Cecembia calidifontis: one gene and its partner. The protein of the gene in region 2 interacts with the protein of the main gene of each other region in a pairwise test. Links are inferred from orthologs where the notes say so. Each region holds a gene or a part of one and is shown on either strand. Other genes may lie near its edges.

Region 1 (13,436 bases), 2.4 Mb from region 2 along the record:
TCCGATGGCAAATGGGTTAATATTCCCATACCGCACATACAGGTGACGGAGTGACGGAGTGATGAAAGGACCGCGCGGTGACGGAATACCGCGTTAAAGGGTGTAGGTAATGGAGCTGTAGTAAAATGCGCAGCTTTAGCCGAACCTGACAGTACCGCGACCCTACGGGGGAGCGGACAGAGTCCCTAAGGGCTTCCAAGAAAAACTTCTGGCGATAAGCGTATGTGCGCCCGTACCGCAAACCGACACAGGTGGTCAAGGAGAGGATCCTGAGGTGCTCGAGTGAGTCATGGCTAAGGAACTCGGCAAAATTGCCCTGTAACTTCGGGAGAAGGGGCGCCCTCCGAAAGGGGGGCCGCAGTGAAAAGGCCCAGGCGACTGTTTAGCAAAAACACATGGCTTTGCGAATTCGAAAGAATATGTATAAGGCCTGACACCTGCCCGGTGCCGGAAGGTTAAGAGGGGATGTTATCGCAAGAGAAGCATTGAATTGAAGCCCCGGTAAACGGCGGCCGTAACTATAACGGTCCTAAGGTAGCGAAATTCCTTGTCGGGTAAGTTCCGACCTGCACGAATGGTGTAACGATCTGGGCGCTGTCTCAGCCATGAGCTCGGTGAAATTGTAGTCACGGTGAAGATGCCGTGTACCCGCAACGGGACGGAAAGACCCCATGAACCTTTACTGCAGCTTAGCATTGGTATCGGGTAAACGATGTGTAGGATAGGCGGGAGGCTGTGAGACTGTGTCGCCAGGCACGGTGGAGCCGCTGTTGAAATACCGCCCTTTGTTTGCCTGGTATCTAATCCCGGAATGTCCGGGAGACATTGCTTGGTGGGTAGTTTGACTGGGGTGGTCGCCTCCAAAAGGATAACGGAGGCTTCCAAAGGTTCCCTCAGCACGCTTGGTAACCGTGCGCGGAGTGCAATAGCATAAGGGGGCTTGACTGTGAGGCCGACAAGCCGAACAGGGTGGAAACACGGGTATAGTGATCCGGCGGTACTGAATGGAAAGGCCGTCGCTCAAAGGATAAAAGGTACTCTGGGGATAACAGGCTGATCTCCCCCAAGAGCTCATATCGACGGGGAGGTTTGGCACCTCGATGTCGGCTCGTCACATCCTGGGGCTGGAGAAGGTCCCAAGGGTTGGGCTGTTCGCCCATTAAAGTGGCACGCGAGCTGGGTTCAGAACGTCGTGAGACAGTTCGGTCCCTATCTGTTGCGGGCGTGGGAAGTTTGAGGAGACCTGACCTTAGTACGAGAGGACCGGGTTGGACTGACCGCTGGTGTACCGGTTGTGGTGCCAACTGCACTGCCGGGTAGCTACGTCGGGAAGAGATAAGCGCTGAAAGCATCTAAGTGCGAAACTCCCTCCGAGATGAGACTTCCGAACAGGGCCGTCAGAGACGATGACGTTGATAGGCTGCAGGTGTAAAGTCAGTAATGACAAAGCCGAGCAGTACTAATAGCCCGAAAGCTTACTGAAGTCTGCCTGTTGCATTTTCCGCGAGACATGATCATTTTAGACGTGAGACACAAGACACAAGATACAAGACTTGGGACTCGGTGCACGTCAACAGAACTTAAGATATTGAATATATGGACCGGAAGCCAGACAGAGCTAAGTCTTATGTCTTGTGTCTTCGGTCTTATATCTAAAAGCATAGGCGGCCCAGCGCAGGGGTCCCACCTCTTCCCATCCCGAACAGAGAAGTTAAGCCCTGCAGCGCCGATGGTACTGGGGTTACACCCGGGAGAGTAGGTCGCCGCCACATTATTTAAAAGCCTTTCAGGAAACTGGGAGGCTTTTGTGTTTTGCGCACAATACGGAAGGGGTTGCACCCGGGAGAGTAGAGCCTGTCCCGGGAAGCGGGATCGCCGCCACATTATTTAAAAGCCTTTCAGGAAACTGGGAGGCTTTTGTGTTTTGCGCACAATACGGAAGGGGTTGCGCCCGGGGAGAGTAGAGCCTGTCCCGGGAACCGGGATCGCCGCCACATTATTTAAAAGCCTTTCAGGAAACTGGAAGGCTTTTGGCGTTTATAGGTCAAGAGGTTAGAAGCGAGAGGCGAGAGACTAGAGATTAGATTCAAGACACAAGACACAGGGAAAAAGGGGGAAGGCGGATTTCGGAAGGACAGGTCAGGGTGGATTTTTTGTTTGCTTTTGTCACTGTTCCCGAAATTCGGGACAAGTTGTGGTTCAAAAAAATTCATTCTCTTATTTTCTGTTGCAAAACCACCTTCCAAGTTTGGAAAATCAGACAGCGGAAGTTGGGGAATTTTGGAAATTGGAAATTTTATTTCGGTATGAGGTGCCAGGTAATTTCAGGTCCTGACAACCATTTGATCTGTTTAAGATTTATGTAAACCCATATGGGCGGCTACCATCTTTAATGTTCCAAAGTCATAAGTTCCGGGTTCTTCTTGGCGAATCATGGCTAAATCCGCATCATATTTTTTAATGAGTTCAGCCACTTTTTGATAAGTTGCTTCATCCATATGAGTAAATAAAGAAATCCGTCCCTCCTGAATACCTTTGGCCAAGTGTCCTTTTATGGTTGATTCGGCCAAACCCCGTTGTATGGCTATTTCTTCAATACTAGCTCCAAAATCACTCATCTCGAAAGTGATTTCATAGGTTTCTCCTTTTACTCTTTTTAAACTCGGCCCATCTTCTGATTTCTTTTTCTTACCCGTTCTGTTTTTTGAAAACTTGGGGTTACTCAATGCATTTTCTTTGGCTTCTTTGGCAAGTTTCAGTCGTAATTGTGAGGTTTCTATCGGGATTCGGTCCAGTTTTCCTATTTCTTTTCCCTGTAGAATACAAGAGACGAGAATACTTACTTTTTTGATTTGGGTAAGTTTACGTAACAATTGCAACTCAATTTGGGCCAAACTTTCGAGGTACTTTTTGGTTTTTGAAAACCTTTCTACTTCTGCAGCATGGCCCAATAAGTGGGTTAGTTGCTTTTCAAGGAATTCCGAATAATAGATAGTTCCTTTTTCCAACCTTTCCAACAATTTGTCTTCATCTTTCGCAAATAAGAGTTGGATCAATTGTCTTTGAAACTTAAGAGTATTTTCAGTTTCAGCATTTAGATTTTCAAGGAGTTTAGGAATGGCTTGTTTCATTTCTTCGTCCTCAAATTCCAAACTGCTTTCATTTTCCTTATTGAAATTTATAAGCGCTTTGAACAGCCCATCTAAGCTGAAGGTTTCCAATAGTAATTTTTCCACATATCGTCTTTGGTGTTTTTCCAGAAGCGTTTCCAGTGGTTCTTGGAATGCAGTTTTTTGTGTAAAATTGACTACTTGATGGTCGCTATATATGATGTTATTTTGAATTCTTGTTCTCAGGATCAAACCCTCCAATCCTCTTAGCCTACTCAATGCGACATAGACCTGGCCTGGTGCAAATGCTTGCCCTACATCTATGATAGCCCTGTCAAAAGTTAATCCCTGACTTTTATGGACGGTTACAGCCCATGCCAATTTTATGGGGTACTGTTCAAAACTGCCGATAATTTCTTCTTCCAATTCTTTGGTTGATTCATTGACAACATAGCGTTTGTTTTCCCAAACTTCTCTTTTTAGGGTATACAGGACCTTATTCTCGGCCATTATCACTTGAATTCCTTCCTCATCAATTGTTTTGATTTTAGCCATTTTACCATTGTAATATTCCCCGTTGCCACTACTGTCATTTTTAATAAACATGATCTGCGCACCTTCTTTGAGCTCAAGGGTTTTTGGAAGCGGGTATAAATGTTCGGGAAAATCTTTTTCAATGATGGCCTGAAAAAAGTGAGAGGGGCTTTTCAAGGCCTGAAGTTCTTTCTGGTTGTGGGCATCTGCTTTAAAATTATGAGTGGTTATGATGATAGTGTCTTCTAGGTTTTTAATCTCCTCTTCGGTTTTGAAATGCTTATTCAAGATCTTGATATCTTCCTCATTGGCACAATTATCCCTTAGATGATTCAGGATATTAATGAAGACTTCATCTTTTTGCCTAAAAATTTTGTCCAGTTCCAGATAGACCATTCCAGATTCTCTGAGGGCATGGGCCTCAAAGAAATGCATGCTGTTATAAAATTTGCTCAGGATTTCCCATTCGTTTTCCCTGACAATTGGAGGTAGCTGGAACAAGTCCCCAATCATCAATACCTGTACTCCCCCAAATGGCTCTTTGAAATTTCCTTTGACACTTTTAAGCCTGAAATCGATGGCATCCAAAATGTCAGCCCTAAGCATGCTCACTTCATCAATTATGAGAAGATCAATTGAACCAAGTACCTGTTTTCTTCCACCATTCAAAGGATGTTTTCTACTTAGTGAAAACTGGGTGAAAATATTTCCTTGATTGCCAAAATTCCCTTCCGGTTCTTTTGTAGGTAAAAAGCTCCCCAATGGCAATAAAAATTGAGAATGTATGGTTACTCCTTTTGCATGTAATGCAGCGATTCCCGTTGGCGCTACAATAACAAACTGTTTGTGTGTCAATGATGCCAGATTCCTCAAAAAGGTAGTTTTACCTGTTCCGGCCTTTCCGGTAAGGAAAATGGGGTTATTGGTGCTGTTTACAAAATGTGCCGCCAGTTCAAGTCTATCGGTAATCTGTGTTTCCATGAAAATAAAATTAGGATAAAAAATTCAGGAGCACCGCCGATTATCCGTTTAAGTTCAGAAAGTTTTCAAAAAAATGTAACTTTGCTCGCTGTAAATAGTTGTTATACTAACTATTAAAATACTAATCAAATGACCAAAAGCATTTTGGTAACCGGAGGTACAAAAGGAATAGGTAGGGCCATCATCGACAGGTTTGGAGAAGAGGGGTTTGATGTATTTACCTGTTCAAGGCATGCCAAAGACCTCGAAACATTAGAAAAGGAATTTTTGTCCAGATTTCCAGGTCAAAAGATTTTTGTGACAGAAGCGGATCTCTCCAGAAAAGACGAAGTTCAGCGATTTTCATCGTTGGTAAAAAGCCAGGCTATCCCTGATGTTTTGGTCAATAATACAGGAATATTTCTTCCTGGTGCCATTCATTCAGAGCCAGAAGGCAATTTTGAGATGATGATGCAGACCAACCTTTTTTCTGCTTATTACCTTACTAGGGCTTTTACTTCAGAGATGATGGAAAGAAAGTCGGGCCATATTTTTTCCATGGGTTCCATAGCAGGGCTTACAGCTTATGCCAATGGAGGAAGTTATGCAATATCCAAGTGGGCCATGTTGGGTTTTACCAAATGCCTGAGACAGGAGTTGAAAGATTATAATATCAAAGTAACTTCCATTCTTCCTGGGGCCACGTATACGGCAAGTTGGGAAGGAGTGGAAATTCCTTTGGAAAGGTTTATGAAAGTTGAGGATATTGCCGCTTCTGTTTGGTCGGCCTATAACCTTTCCCCTTATTCAGTTGTTGAAGAAATTGTCATAAGACCACAATTAGGAGACTTATAATAATATGGAAACCAAATATTTATTGGAAAAAGTGCGGTATTGTAATAGCCTGACGGCTTACTCCAGAAGAAAGACCATTCCCGTGAAAGTGGGAGATGTAATTATAGGAGGTGACAATCCAATTGTGGTCCAATCCATGACTACAGTGGATACCATGGATACAGAGGGTTCGGTGGAACAATGTATCAGGATGATTGAGGCCGGTTGTCAATTGATCAGGATCACGGCCCCTAGTATCAAAGAAGCCGAGAATCTCAGGAATATCAAGGAAGGACTCCGGAAAAGGGGGTACAATACGCCTTTGGTGGCTGACATTCATTTTACTCCCAATGCTGCTGAAATTGCTGCAAGAATTGTGGAAAAGGTACGCATCAACCCTGGAAACTATGCGGATAAAAAGAAATTTGAGTTTATAGAATATACAGATCAAAGTTATCAAGAAGAACTTGAAAGGATCAGGGAACGCTTTTTGCCTTTGGTAAGGATATGTAAGGAGCATGGTACCGCTATGAGGATCGGGACCAATCACGGTTCCCTCTCTGACCGTATTATGAGCCGGTATGGAGATACACCTCTTGGTATGGTGGAATCTGCCTTGGAGTTTTTAAGGATCTGTGAAGAAGAAAATTACCATGATGTGGTCATTTCCATGAAGTCATCCAATACACAGGTGATGGTTCAGGCCTATCGCCTTTTGGTACAAAAACTTGATGAGGGAGGGTTTAAACCATATCCTCTACATTTAGGTGTGACAGAAGCCGGAGATGGTGAAGATGGAAGGATCAAATCAGCTGTCGGGATAGGTACTCTTCTGGAGGATGGTCTAGGCGATACTGTCAGGGTTTCATTGACAGAGGACCCTGAGTTTGAGGCTCCTGTGGCCAAAGCCCTTGTAGATAGGTATGAGAACAGAACCGAACATGACTTTATTCCGGACCTTACCCATTATCCAGTTAATCCATTTGAGTATAACCGTAGGGATACCATAGAGGTGTTTAATTTCGGCGGAACCAATGTACCAAGGGTAATAGCCGATATTTCTGCGGTGGAAAACATCACGGAAAAGGAAATGAAGCATGTGGGGCATTTTTACCTTCCGGAATTGGATAAGTGGAAAATGAATGATCTTGGTGCGGATTATGTCTTTTCTGGCTCCAACCCAATACCTTTTATGCTGCCTAATGGCATGAAGGAAATCCAGCATTATGCTATTTGGCTCAATGCGGAAGACCAGGTCAATAAATTTCCGGCATTAACCTTGGAAGAATTCCGGGAGGCGGAAAAACTGCACTATGGTTTGAACTTCCTGATGTTATCAGATCAAGAAGTAAAAGAAGCCTTGCACTTATTAGAGGGAAGAAAAGATGTGGTGGTTATTTTGCACAGTTACAACCTCCATACCATGCCGGCACTAAGAAGGGCCTTTTTTGAATTGATGGAAAACCACAGCATTCTTCCTGTGGTAGTGAGGGTAAATTATCCTCAACAGGACCAGGATAAGACCATGCTTTATGCAGCTACAGATGTTGGAGGTTTGTTAATAGATGGTTTGGGTGAAGGAATCATGATTGGCTTGGGAGCTTATAGAGGTGCGCCTAGGCCCCAAATCTTGGATCAGATTAAATTGCATAATTCTGTGAGCTTTGGGGTACTTCAGGCAGCAAGGACCAGGATGTCAAAAACAGAATACATTTCCTGTCCTTCTTGCGGAAGAACGCTTTTTGATCTTCAGGAGACGACCGCCATGATCAGGAAAAGAACAGATCACTTAAAAGGTGTTAAAATCGGTATCATGGGATGTATCGTAAACGGCCCAGGAGAAATGGCAGATGCAGACTACGGGTATGTAGGTTCAGGAAAAGGAAAGATTACACTTTATAAAGGAAAAGAGGTAGTTAAAAAATCAGTTCCATCAGAGAAGGCGGTTGACGAACTGATTGAAATCATCAGAAAAGATGGCATGTGGATTGAACCTGAGGCATGATATTCAGGTTATATCCTAAAAATACTGGGCATACCTATCAGTATGCCCTCAATTCAATTCTAAAATTAATCAGCATGGCAAACAGTAGAATTAAAGAGTTTTTTCAACTTGGAGAAGTAGCCAATTACTTTGTCCGTGTATTCCAAAAACCGGATCCAAACAGGCCTACCAATTTCAATTTGAGGATGATGCACGGGATCAATAAAATATCTATCTTGATGTTCCTTGCCGCTATCATTATTTGGGTGGCGAAAAGAATGTTCTAAATTTTTGTTTTTGAAAGTGGGAACCTAAAGTGTGATCCTGATCGGGCTATCGAATTAAGGGAAAGGCATGAGGGTGTACTGCCGGGATATCATAGGAGCAAAAATCATTGGAATGCCATCAGTTGTGACGGTTCTGTTCCGGATGGTTTAATCCTTCAATTGGTGGACCATTCCTTTTATCTTGTTTTTAACAGCCTAACCAAAAAAATCCAACAAAGTCATATTGCCGGATGACCTATTTAAGATTAGATAAAATCCAGAAAAGCTATGAAAACGGTCAGCCTGTTTTAAAAGAGTTTTCCTTGAATTTGGAAAAAGGACAGGTGGTTTCTCTGATTGGAGAAAGTGGTTCTGGAAAAAGCACGCTCTTAAGAATTGTAGCTGGTTTGGAAAACCGGAATGACGGCGAGGTTTATTTGGAGGGGATGAGGATAGCGAATCCCAAAGAAAAACTTGTACCTGGATATGACGAAATTCAGTTGGTTTATCAGGATTATCATTTGTATCCCAATTCTTCTGTAGAAGAAAATATAGCAAGGCCTCTCCTGCTTTATGATAAAAGCTATAAGGAGAAAAGGGTAAAAACCCTTTTAAAATTATTGGGATTAGAGAAGTATAAAGAAAAACTGCCAAGACAACTTTCAGGAGGGCAGCAGCAAAAAGTGGCTATTGGAAAAGCCCTGAGTTTGGAACCGCAGGTACTTTTATTGGACGAACCATTTTCCAGCTTGGATACCATACAGCGGAGAGAATTGATTTCCGAATTAAGGGAAATGTTTGTAGCCTTAAAGGTTACTGTATTGTTTGTTACCCATGATTTGGATGATGCGCTTCAGATGTCCAATGACCTGGTTTTGGTACAACAGGGAAAGCTTATCCAAAAAGGCCATCCCGAAGAAATATTTACAAAACCAAAAAACCTTTATGCCGCCAAGCTTTTCAGTCATTTGAATCCTTTACCTGGTGATCAGCATTGCTATATACGCCCTTCAGATATTCAGCTTTATAAGAGCACAGGTATCCCCGCAAAAGTAAAAGAAAGGCAATACTTGGTACATTATAACCAGCTTACAATTCAATTAGGTACAGGTGAAATATGGAAGGTTGAGGACAAGAAAAGGGAATTTTTCCCAGGACAAAAAATTTTCCTAAAATGGGATGCTGGAAAGGTGATAGGTCCTTTTTAAAACAAATTTCCAGAGCTTTTGCCCTGGAAATTTGTTTTTTTATTCGTGATCGAAACCATGTTCGCCATGAACATGACCGTGGTCCAGTTCTTCCGGCGTTGCCTCCCTTACTTCTAATACTTCTCCCTCAAAATGAAGGTCAAACCCTACCAAAGGATGATTGAAATCCAATAATACTTCTTCGCCCAGATCTTTGAGCACTTTTGCCTGAAGCGGGTACCCATTTTCATCCATTAAGGGCAAAAAATTACCTTCTTCCAACATATACGGCTCAAAACCTCTTTCCTTGGTGAATTGATCTTTTGGCAATGCCATGATGAGTTCGTCATCAGCCTCACCATAAGCTTCAGCTGATGCGATCATGAAACTGAAGCTTTCCCCCTCCTTTTTTCCTACAAGGAAAGACTCGAACTTTTCGGGCAATCCGCTTTGTCCAAATATGAAATAAAACGGATCCTCCTCATCCCTGACTTCAACACTGAATGGAGCGGATTCGATTTCGTCTTGTTCTTTACTGACTTTTAATTCATAGGTAAGACCTACTACTGCATTGTTTGATATTTCCATGGCGCAAAGGTAGTCAAAGTTTTACTTAATTGCCCCATTGATCATGACTGCAAATATGGTCAACATGCTGAAGATGAAACAGAAAAACACCGCCTTATGGTTTTTTTTAAGAGAAAATACAATGCTGGCCACAAAGATGATTGAAAAGAGGAGTGCGAAAATTAGAAGCACGCGGAGATAAAGCTCTTCAGAGGCATGAAAATAAGGAGCATAACCTGAATCAGGCAGCAATACTGCTTTTTCCCCCATCCATTGAATGGCAATCCATTCCTTCCAATAAGCATAAGCAAAAATACCCGAGGACAATAACGCTGCAAGGGAAAAATAAAGTCGGTTCATGACGTTGGAATTAAAATCCTCCCGTAGTTATTTCTACAGGAGGATCAGCCTTAAATCACAATATTGATAATTTTCCCAGGGACTACGATCACTTTTTTAGGTGATTTCCCCTCGAGCCATTTTTGTACCGTGCTGTCTGATAAGGCGGCCTTTTCCACTTCTTCCCTGCTAAGGGACAGGGAAAGGGGTAATTTAGCCCTAACTTTTCCATTGATAGACACCGGGTATTCATGACTGTTTTCTACCAGGTATTCCTCATTGAATACTGGGAATTGTGCATAGATGATGGAATTTTGATGACCCATCATAGACCAAAGTTCCTCTGCAATATGTGGGGCATAAGGCGAAATGATAATGGCCAAAGGTTCCAGAATTTCCCTTTTGTTACATTTCAAAGTGGTCAGTTCGTTCACGCAAATCATGAAAGATGCCACGGAAGTATTGAAGGAGTAGTTTTCTAGGTCTTCCCTTGTCTTTTTGATGGTTTTATGCAGGGTCTTCAGTTCTTCCTTGCTGGCTTTTTCTTCGGAAACAAAGAAATTTCCCTGTTGGTCATGATAAAGTTTCCAAAGTTTTTTCAGGAATTTCGATACGCCATCTATGCCGTTTGTATTCCATGGTTTGAACTGTTCAAGTGGCCCAAGGAACATTTCATAAAGTCTAAGGGTGTCTGCGCCATATCTTTGTATGATATCATCTGGATTCACCACATTGTACTTGGACTTTGACATTTTTTCTACTTCGGCCCCGCAGATGTATTTTCCATCTTCAAGAATAAATTCCGCATCGGCCAGGTCAGGCCTCCAAGCCTTGAACTTTTCCAAATTCAATTGGTCATTGTGAACAATATTGACATCAACATGCATGGCAGAGGTATCGTATTGATCCTTCAAGCCGAAGCTGACAAATGTATTGCTCCCTTTTAGCCTATACACGAAATTAGACCTGCCTTGGATCATCCCTTGGTTGATCATTTTTTGAAAGGGTTCCTCAATGCTTACTGCACCGATATCATAGAGAAACTTGGTCCAAAACCTGGAATACAGCAAGTGGCCTGTAGCATGCTCTGCCCCGCCAATATAAAGGTCTACCGCACCCCAATATTTTTCAATTTCGGGATCTACGAGCTTGTCCTGGTTTTTGGGATCCATATACCTGAAAAAGTACCAACTTGATCCTGCCCAGCCAGGCATGGTGCTTTTTTCCAAAGGGAATACTCCTTCCTCTGTTTTATAAGTCCAATCCTTTGCTCTTCCCAATGGAGGTTCACCATCCTCAGTTGGAAGGTATTTGTCCACTTCAGGCAAAACCAAAGGTAGGTCTTTTTCATCAATCAGATAGGGAAGACCGTCCTTGAAATAGACAGGGAGGGGTTCTCCCCAATACCTTTGACGGGTGAAAATAGCGTCCCTCATGCGGTATTGGATTTTGCCTTTACCTATATTTTTTTCTTCAAGATAGGCAATGGCCTTTTTCATGGCCTCCTTCATTTCCAGGCCGGAAAGGAAATCAGAATTGATGATAGTTCCTCCTTTTCCGGGGAAGGATCCATTTTCCAAACTTCCCTCAATGACCTGGCGGATTTCCAATCCAAAATGCTTGGCAAAATTATAATCCCGCTCATCATGGGCAGGAACAGCCATGACCGCACCTGTTCCATAGCCTGCCAGCACATAATCTGCAACCCAGATTTGGATTTCTTCCCCATTAAAAGGGTTGATGGCATAGGAACCCGTAAATGCCCCAGAAATAGTTTTCACATCTGACATTCTATCTCTTTCAGAGCGGTTTTTTGCCAATTCCACATAAGCTTCGGCAGTTTCCCTTTGATCGTCTGTAATCAGGTCCTGAACATAATCATGTTCAGGCGCTAATGCCAGGTAGGTCACTCCATAAATTGTGTCAATCCTTGTGGTAAAAACTTTGATCAGTTTATCCTGTCCTTTAACCTGGAAAACCAATTCAGCTCCGGTGGATTTTCCGATCCAGTTGCGTTGCATTTCTTTGATGGGATCGGACCATTCCAGTTTTTCCAAGCCCTGAAGCAGCCTTTCTGCATAGGCAGTGATGCGCATGCTCCACTGCATCATTTTTTTCCGTTCTACCGGATGTCCGCCTCTTTCAGAAAAGCCGTCTTTTACCTCATCATTTGAAAGTACAGTTCCAAGGGCAGGACACCAGTTTACGGTGGTTTCAGCTAGGAATGTCAGCCTGTATTTTAAAAGGATCTCCTGTTGTTGTTTTTCTGAAAAGCCTTTCCAATCCTCAGCAGTAAAAAGAGCTGTGTCCTCATCGCATACTGCATCCACTTCCAGATTGCCTGAGGTTTCAAATTTTTCTACCAAAGAAGCAATGCTTTTGGCTTTATCTTCTTTTTTATCATAATAGCTGTTGAACAGCTGCATGAAAATCCATTGAGTCCATTTGTAATATTCCGGGTCAGAGGTCCTTACTTCTTTTTCCCAGTCAAATGCAAAGCCTATGTTTTTTAACTGTTCAGTATATCTTTGGATATTTTGCTCAGTGGTAATGGCTGGATGCTGGCCAGTTTGAATGGCATATTGTTCGGCAGGAAGGCCAAATGAATCATATCCCATGGGATGCAGGACATTGTAACCTTGAAGCCTTTTGAACCTCGTGATGATATCAGAAGCGATATAGCCAAGGGGATGCCCCACATGAAGTCCTGCTCCCGAAGGATAGGGGAACATGTCCAAAGAATAAAATTTTGGTTTGGAAGGATCAGCTTTGGCATTGAAAATCTGGTTTTTTTCCCAGTAAGCCTGCCATTTTTTTTCTATTTCCTGAAAATTATAATCAGCCATTTTTTGATAAATGCTTTGTTTTTGAAGAATTGCTTGCAAAAATAGAAAAATAAACCGTAAACGGCTGATAAAATGCCGATAAGCTGCAAGTATTCTGTGGCTTCAAATTTAGCAAAAAAAGGGGGGGTATTACCAGAAACGATACTGTTTCTCTTTCAGTCTATTTCTGAAAACCCAATTGTCCCAAATATCCTGGGAAAGGTAGAGTTCAACGCCAATGTTAAAAGAAAGATATCCATCAAAGCGGTTATCAAGTCCGGAACCTCGCCTTATTCGGCCTCGGTTATTTAATATTTTTTGGACATCAGGTTCTCCATTTTCCCTATAAAAACTTGGGTTTCTTATTGCCAATCTTAAGCGGTCTGGGTTAGGCCCATCACCGTTTGTGCCATAATCACTTACCAGATCCAGGTAAAATTCGCTTACATTAAAAGCACTGATGTCATCAAGGTAATCAGTTAATGTCCACCGGTAATTCAATTCTAAGATCAAATCCATCCATACGTTGGCCTTGTACTTCATGCCAATTCCTGTAGGAAAAACAATGACATACTTATCATAGGGGTTGTTTTCCAATTGCAAAGGCCTAAGTGCTACCCATTCTCCTCTCAATTGAGCCTTAGGATCATTGGTGGATACACCAACTCCGGCAAAACCATAAAAATTGATGAAATGCCTTGTGATGTTATATTGTCTAACGGGCTTAAGATGAAACTCCCCAATAGCTGATACCTCCCAATTTCTTGCTCTAAAATGGAGGTTTCTTGGCTCTCTAAAACTCCTTGGGTCAGCAGGAGGGTCCTGTCCTG
Region 2 (3,559 bases):
ATATGGATTAAGGTGTAAAGATGGGACCAAAATTATATCCAACTTTTCAGTCATAAATGCATTGAAATATGCTGTTGGGTTTCCCAGAAGGTCGAAATGCTTGTAAGACATACTGTCTACTGGCTGATCCTTATTTTCTTCATAATAAAACCCGATGACCCTTACTTTATATCCCCATAGTTGGCGTACGGTTTCTTTGGTGAGCTCAAAATCAGCAGAGGAGGCAGCAATAATGCCTATGGTTTTTATTTCCTGTGGAATCCTTACATCCTTTGCTTTGAGCATATGAAGTTTTGCATTTACCTGCCTTTTTACCATCCAATCTTTAATCCACTTCATTTTTAAGATTTTTTACCCACCAACTGAAGAAATTCTTCTTCTGATATCATCTTGATCCCAAGTTTTTCGGCTTTTTCTTTTTTACTTGGTCCCATGTCTTCACCTTCTATGATGAAGTCAAGCGATTTGGAGACAGCTTTCAGGTATTGGCCTCCATTGGCTTCAATAAAGTCTATAATCTCATCCCGCTTGAAATGGTTCAATTTTCCCGAAGCGAGAATCTTCAAGCCTTTTAATACTTCACTTTCCAGAGCTTTTTCTGTGGCTTCCACTTCAAATTTCAGGCCATGGGCTTTGAGCCTTTCGATAATTTGAAGATTTTCAGGGTCCTTAAAGTAGGCATGAATACTTTCCACCAAGGTCTCGCCGACCCCGTTAATCGCCAACAATTCTTCAGTATTTGCTTCCTTAAGATTGTCAATGTTTTTGAAATGTCTCGCTAAAATCTGGGCAGTGTTTTCTCCGATATTCCTAATCCCCAGAGCAAAGAGTACCCTTTCAAAAGGTTGCGCTTTAGATGCCCTTATACCTTCCAGCATATTGGTAATCACCCCTTCCTGGAATGTGTTGGCTTTCATTTTTTTGATCCGCTCTTCCTGTTCACTGCTGATGGGAAGGTTCAGTTTGATCATAATTCCATGGACTGTATTCTCATGCAATGAAGCTTTTATCAAATCCTCTAATGAGATCCAGTTACCTATCAGCACATTTAATACTACAGGGACTGGAAGGTAATCTTCCATTTGAGGCAAATGGCTGGTAAACAGTATTTCTTCCAGCTTTCTGATGGTGCCAATATTCTGGGCGACCTTTTTATTTGAAGTTCGGATAAACATTTCAAAATTATCCAAAACTTCTCTAAGGGGTTGTTCAGCATAGCGTTCACAGAATTTCTGGATGGAAGTCAGGGATAATCCCTCCGTGAGGGCAAAGAATGCCTTGGGAAGTGAAATAAACAAATAGCCATCGTCAGATTTTTGGTATTGATCCTGGCTCATTTCCAATCCAAGAAGTTGGTCTGCTTTGCTTTCCAGTTCATACAGGTCTGCAAAATTGCTGATGTATTTCTGATCGATCAGGGTTTTGATCCTTTCAGTTCCGAGCGAATCAATATCCATGGCCCTCTTATGGACAAAATGCTCTATTCTTCCCAATATCTGTGGAGGGCAGCCTTTGGCATTCGGACAGAAATGTTTGGCTTCTCCTTCCTTTCTAATCAAGGGTGTTTCGCATTCCGGACAATGATCGATATAGGCAATGGGTTTGGAGCCAGGTTTTCTTTTTTCAAGCACCACCCCGGTGATTTTTGGGATAATTTCCCCTCCTTTTTCTACCATCACTGTATCCCCTTCATACAGTCCAAGCCTTTCAATTTCATTGGCATTGTGGAGGGATGCCCTTTTGACGGTAGTGCCAGCCAAAAGCACAGGAGCCAGATTGGCGACGGGAGTAATGGCCCCGGTCCTTCCAACTTGATAAGTGATGGATAGAAGTTCACTAGCGGCACTCTCTGTCTGGTACTTGAAAGCAATTGCCCATCTTGGGATTTTGGCAGTAAAGCCTAATTCTTCCCTTTGGTCATAATCGTTGATTTTCAAAACTACGCCATCTGTATCGAGTGGCAATTCAAATCGCTTTTCTTTCCATAGGGTAATATAGCGGAATACCTCCTCCATATTTTTACATTTGGTGTAGGTTGGGGATACATTGAAACCCCATTTTTCAATCAAATGTATAGCTTCATCATGTTTGTTGACCCCAATGTCTTCACCCAAAAGCTGGTAAAAATAACAATTCAGCCTTCTTTTTGCCACGATGGCACTGTCCTGCATTTTTAAGGTTCCAGATGCTGCATTCCTTGGGTTGGCCAGCAAAGGTTCCCTGTTTGCTTCGCGTTCGGCGTTTATTTTTTCAAACTCCTTCTTGGGCAGAAAAATCTCCCCACGGACCTCAAATTTTGCAGGGATGTCGTTCCCTTTGACATGCAAAGGAATATTTTTTATGGTTTTGACGTTTTCAGTGACCACATCCCCTCTGGTGCCATCTCCCCGGGTCACTGCTCTTACCAATTTGCCGTTTTCATAAACCAGGCTGATGGCCACTCCATCAAATTTCAGTTCACAGAAATACTCATAATTTCTATGCCCCAGGCCTTTTGCCACCCTTTCATCAAAAGCATTCAATTCTTCCTCGGAATAGGTGTTGCCCAAAGAAAGCATGCGGTATTCATGCAAAGCAGTTTCAAATTCTTTGGTAATGGTCCCGCCTACTCTTTGGCTGGGACTATCAGGTTCCAGAAACTGGGGAAATTCTTTTTCCAGTCGGATGAGCTCCTCTAAAAGTTTGTCAAATTCAAAATCTGAAATCTCTGTTCTATCTTCCTGATAATAAAGATGGTTGTGGTAATTTATCTGCCGGGTGAGTTCTTCAATCCTAGCTTTTGCCTGCTCTGGGGTCATGATTTTCAAAATAATTTTTGGCTATCCGTTCAAAATTAAACTTTGTCCAAGGAAACTCAAAGGAATCCTCGATATTGAATCCTTTTTAATTGATGGCTCAGGGAAATCTTTGGGATTAGCTATATTTGAAATCCATAAACCCTACTATGAGTAAAAAAGCAGATATTGAATCTAAAATTTTAGAGGCAGCCTACAGGCTTTTTTTAGTTCAGGGATACAGGAAAACCACCATGGATGATATTGCCCAAGGGCTATCCATGAGCAAGAAGACCCTGTATAAGTTTTATCCTGGTAAAATGGAGTTGCTGGCGGCTACCTTTGATATGTTGAAAAGCAGGCTGTCCATTAAGGTAGAAAGCCTGTTGGACAACAAATACATTCCCTATACCGCCAAGTTAAAGTCTATGCTGACCATCGTGGCGACCGATCTGGCCCCTATCAATCCGGAATTGTTAGAAGATTTGAGAGAACATGCCCCTGAAATTTGGAAAGAACTCCAAGGATATATCAGGCAGTCGGCCTATCTCCGTTTTCAAAGGCTGATTCAGGAAGGAGTGGAAAAGGGGTTTATATCTTCTCAGGTAAATGTGAGCTTGGTGGTCCTGATGTATGCATCTGCCATTCAGAACCTGATTGACCCCAGATTTTTGTCCCAGTTTCCTGATGAAATGAGCCAAAAATTAGAATTAAGCACTGCGGACATTTATGATCAGATCATTCAGATCATTTATCAGGGTATCCTGACTGATGAGGCCAAAGCC

The links.
Region 1: the proteins of ligA (region 2) and leuS interact in binary tests that used the Escherichia coli proteins (3 or more experiments, as listed by UniProt). The link is inferred for Cecembia calidifontis from one-to-one orthologs.

Annotation. Positions count from the first base shown.
Region 1 is NZ_SGXG01000001.1:1,865,650-1,879,085, forward strand. What follows is about bases 9,653-12,960. They hold leuS (leucine--tRNA ligase), read right to left. Parts: upstream 12,628-12,960; coding sequence 9,853-12,627; downstream 9,653-9,852. Other genes in these bases: BC751_RS08235 (hypothetical protein), read right to left, coding at 9,653-9,802; BC751_RS08245 (hypothetical protein), read right to left, coding at 12,757-12,960. Outside these bases: BC751_RS08200 (helix-turn-helix domain-containing protein), read right to left, coding at 2,352-4,625; BC751_RS08205 (SDR family oxidoreductase), read left to right, coding at 4,755-5,459; ispG ((E)-4-hydroxy-3-methylbut-2-enyl-diphosphate synthase), read left to right, coding at 5,464-7,443; BC751_RS08215 (DUF6728 family protein), read left to right, coding at 7,518-7,709; BC751_RS08220 (MmcQ/YjbR family DNA-binding protein), read left to right, coding at 7,710-7,943; BC751_RS08225 (ABC transporter ATP-binding protein), read left to right, coding at 7,940-8,896; BC751_RS08230 (FKBP-type peptidyl-prolyl cis-trans isomerase), read right to left, coding at 8,936-9,463; more of BC751_RS08235, read right to left, coding at 9,485-9,652; more of BC751_RS08245, read right to left, coding at 12,961-13,436.
Region 2 is NZ_SGXG01000001.1:4,305,055-4,308,613, reverse strand. Bases 71-3,177 are described here. They hold ligA (NAD-dependent DNA ligase LigA), read right to left. Parts: upstream 2,799-3,177; coding sequence 342-2,798; downstream 71-341. Other genes in these bases: BC751_RS18640 (TetR/AcrR family transcriptional regulator), read left to right, coding at 2,945-3,177; BC751_RS18650 (DUF6913 domain-containing protein), read right to left, coding at 71-339. In the rest of the region: more of BC751_RS18650, read right to left, coding at 1-70; more of BC751_RS18640, read left to right, coding at 3,178-3,559. UniProt on the Escherichia coli protein: DNA ligase that catalyzes the formation of phosphodiester linkages between 5'-phosphoryl and 3'-hydroxyl groups in double-stranded DNA using NAD as a coenzyme and as the energy source for the reaction.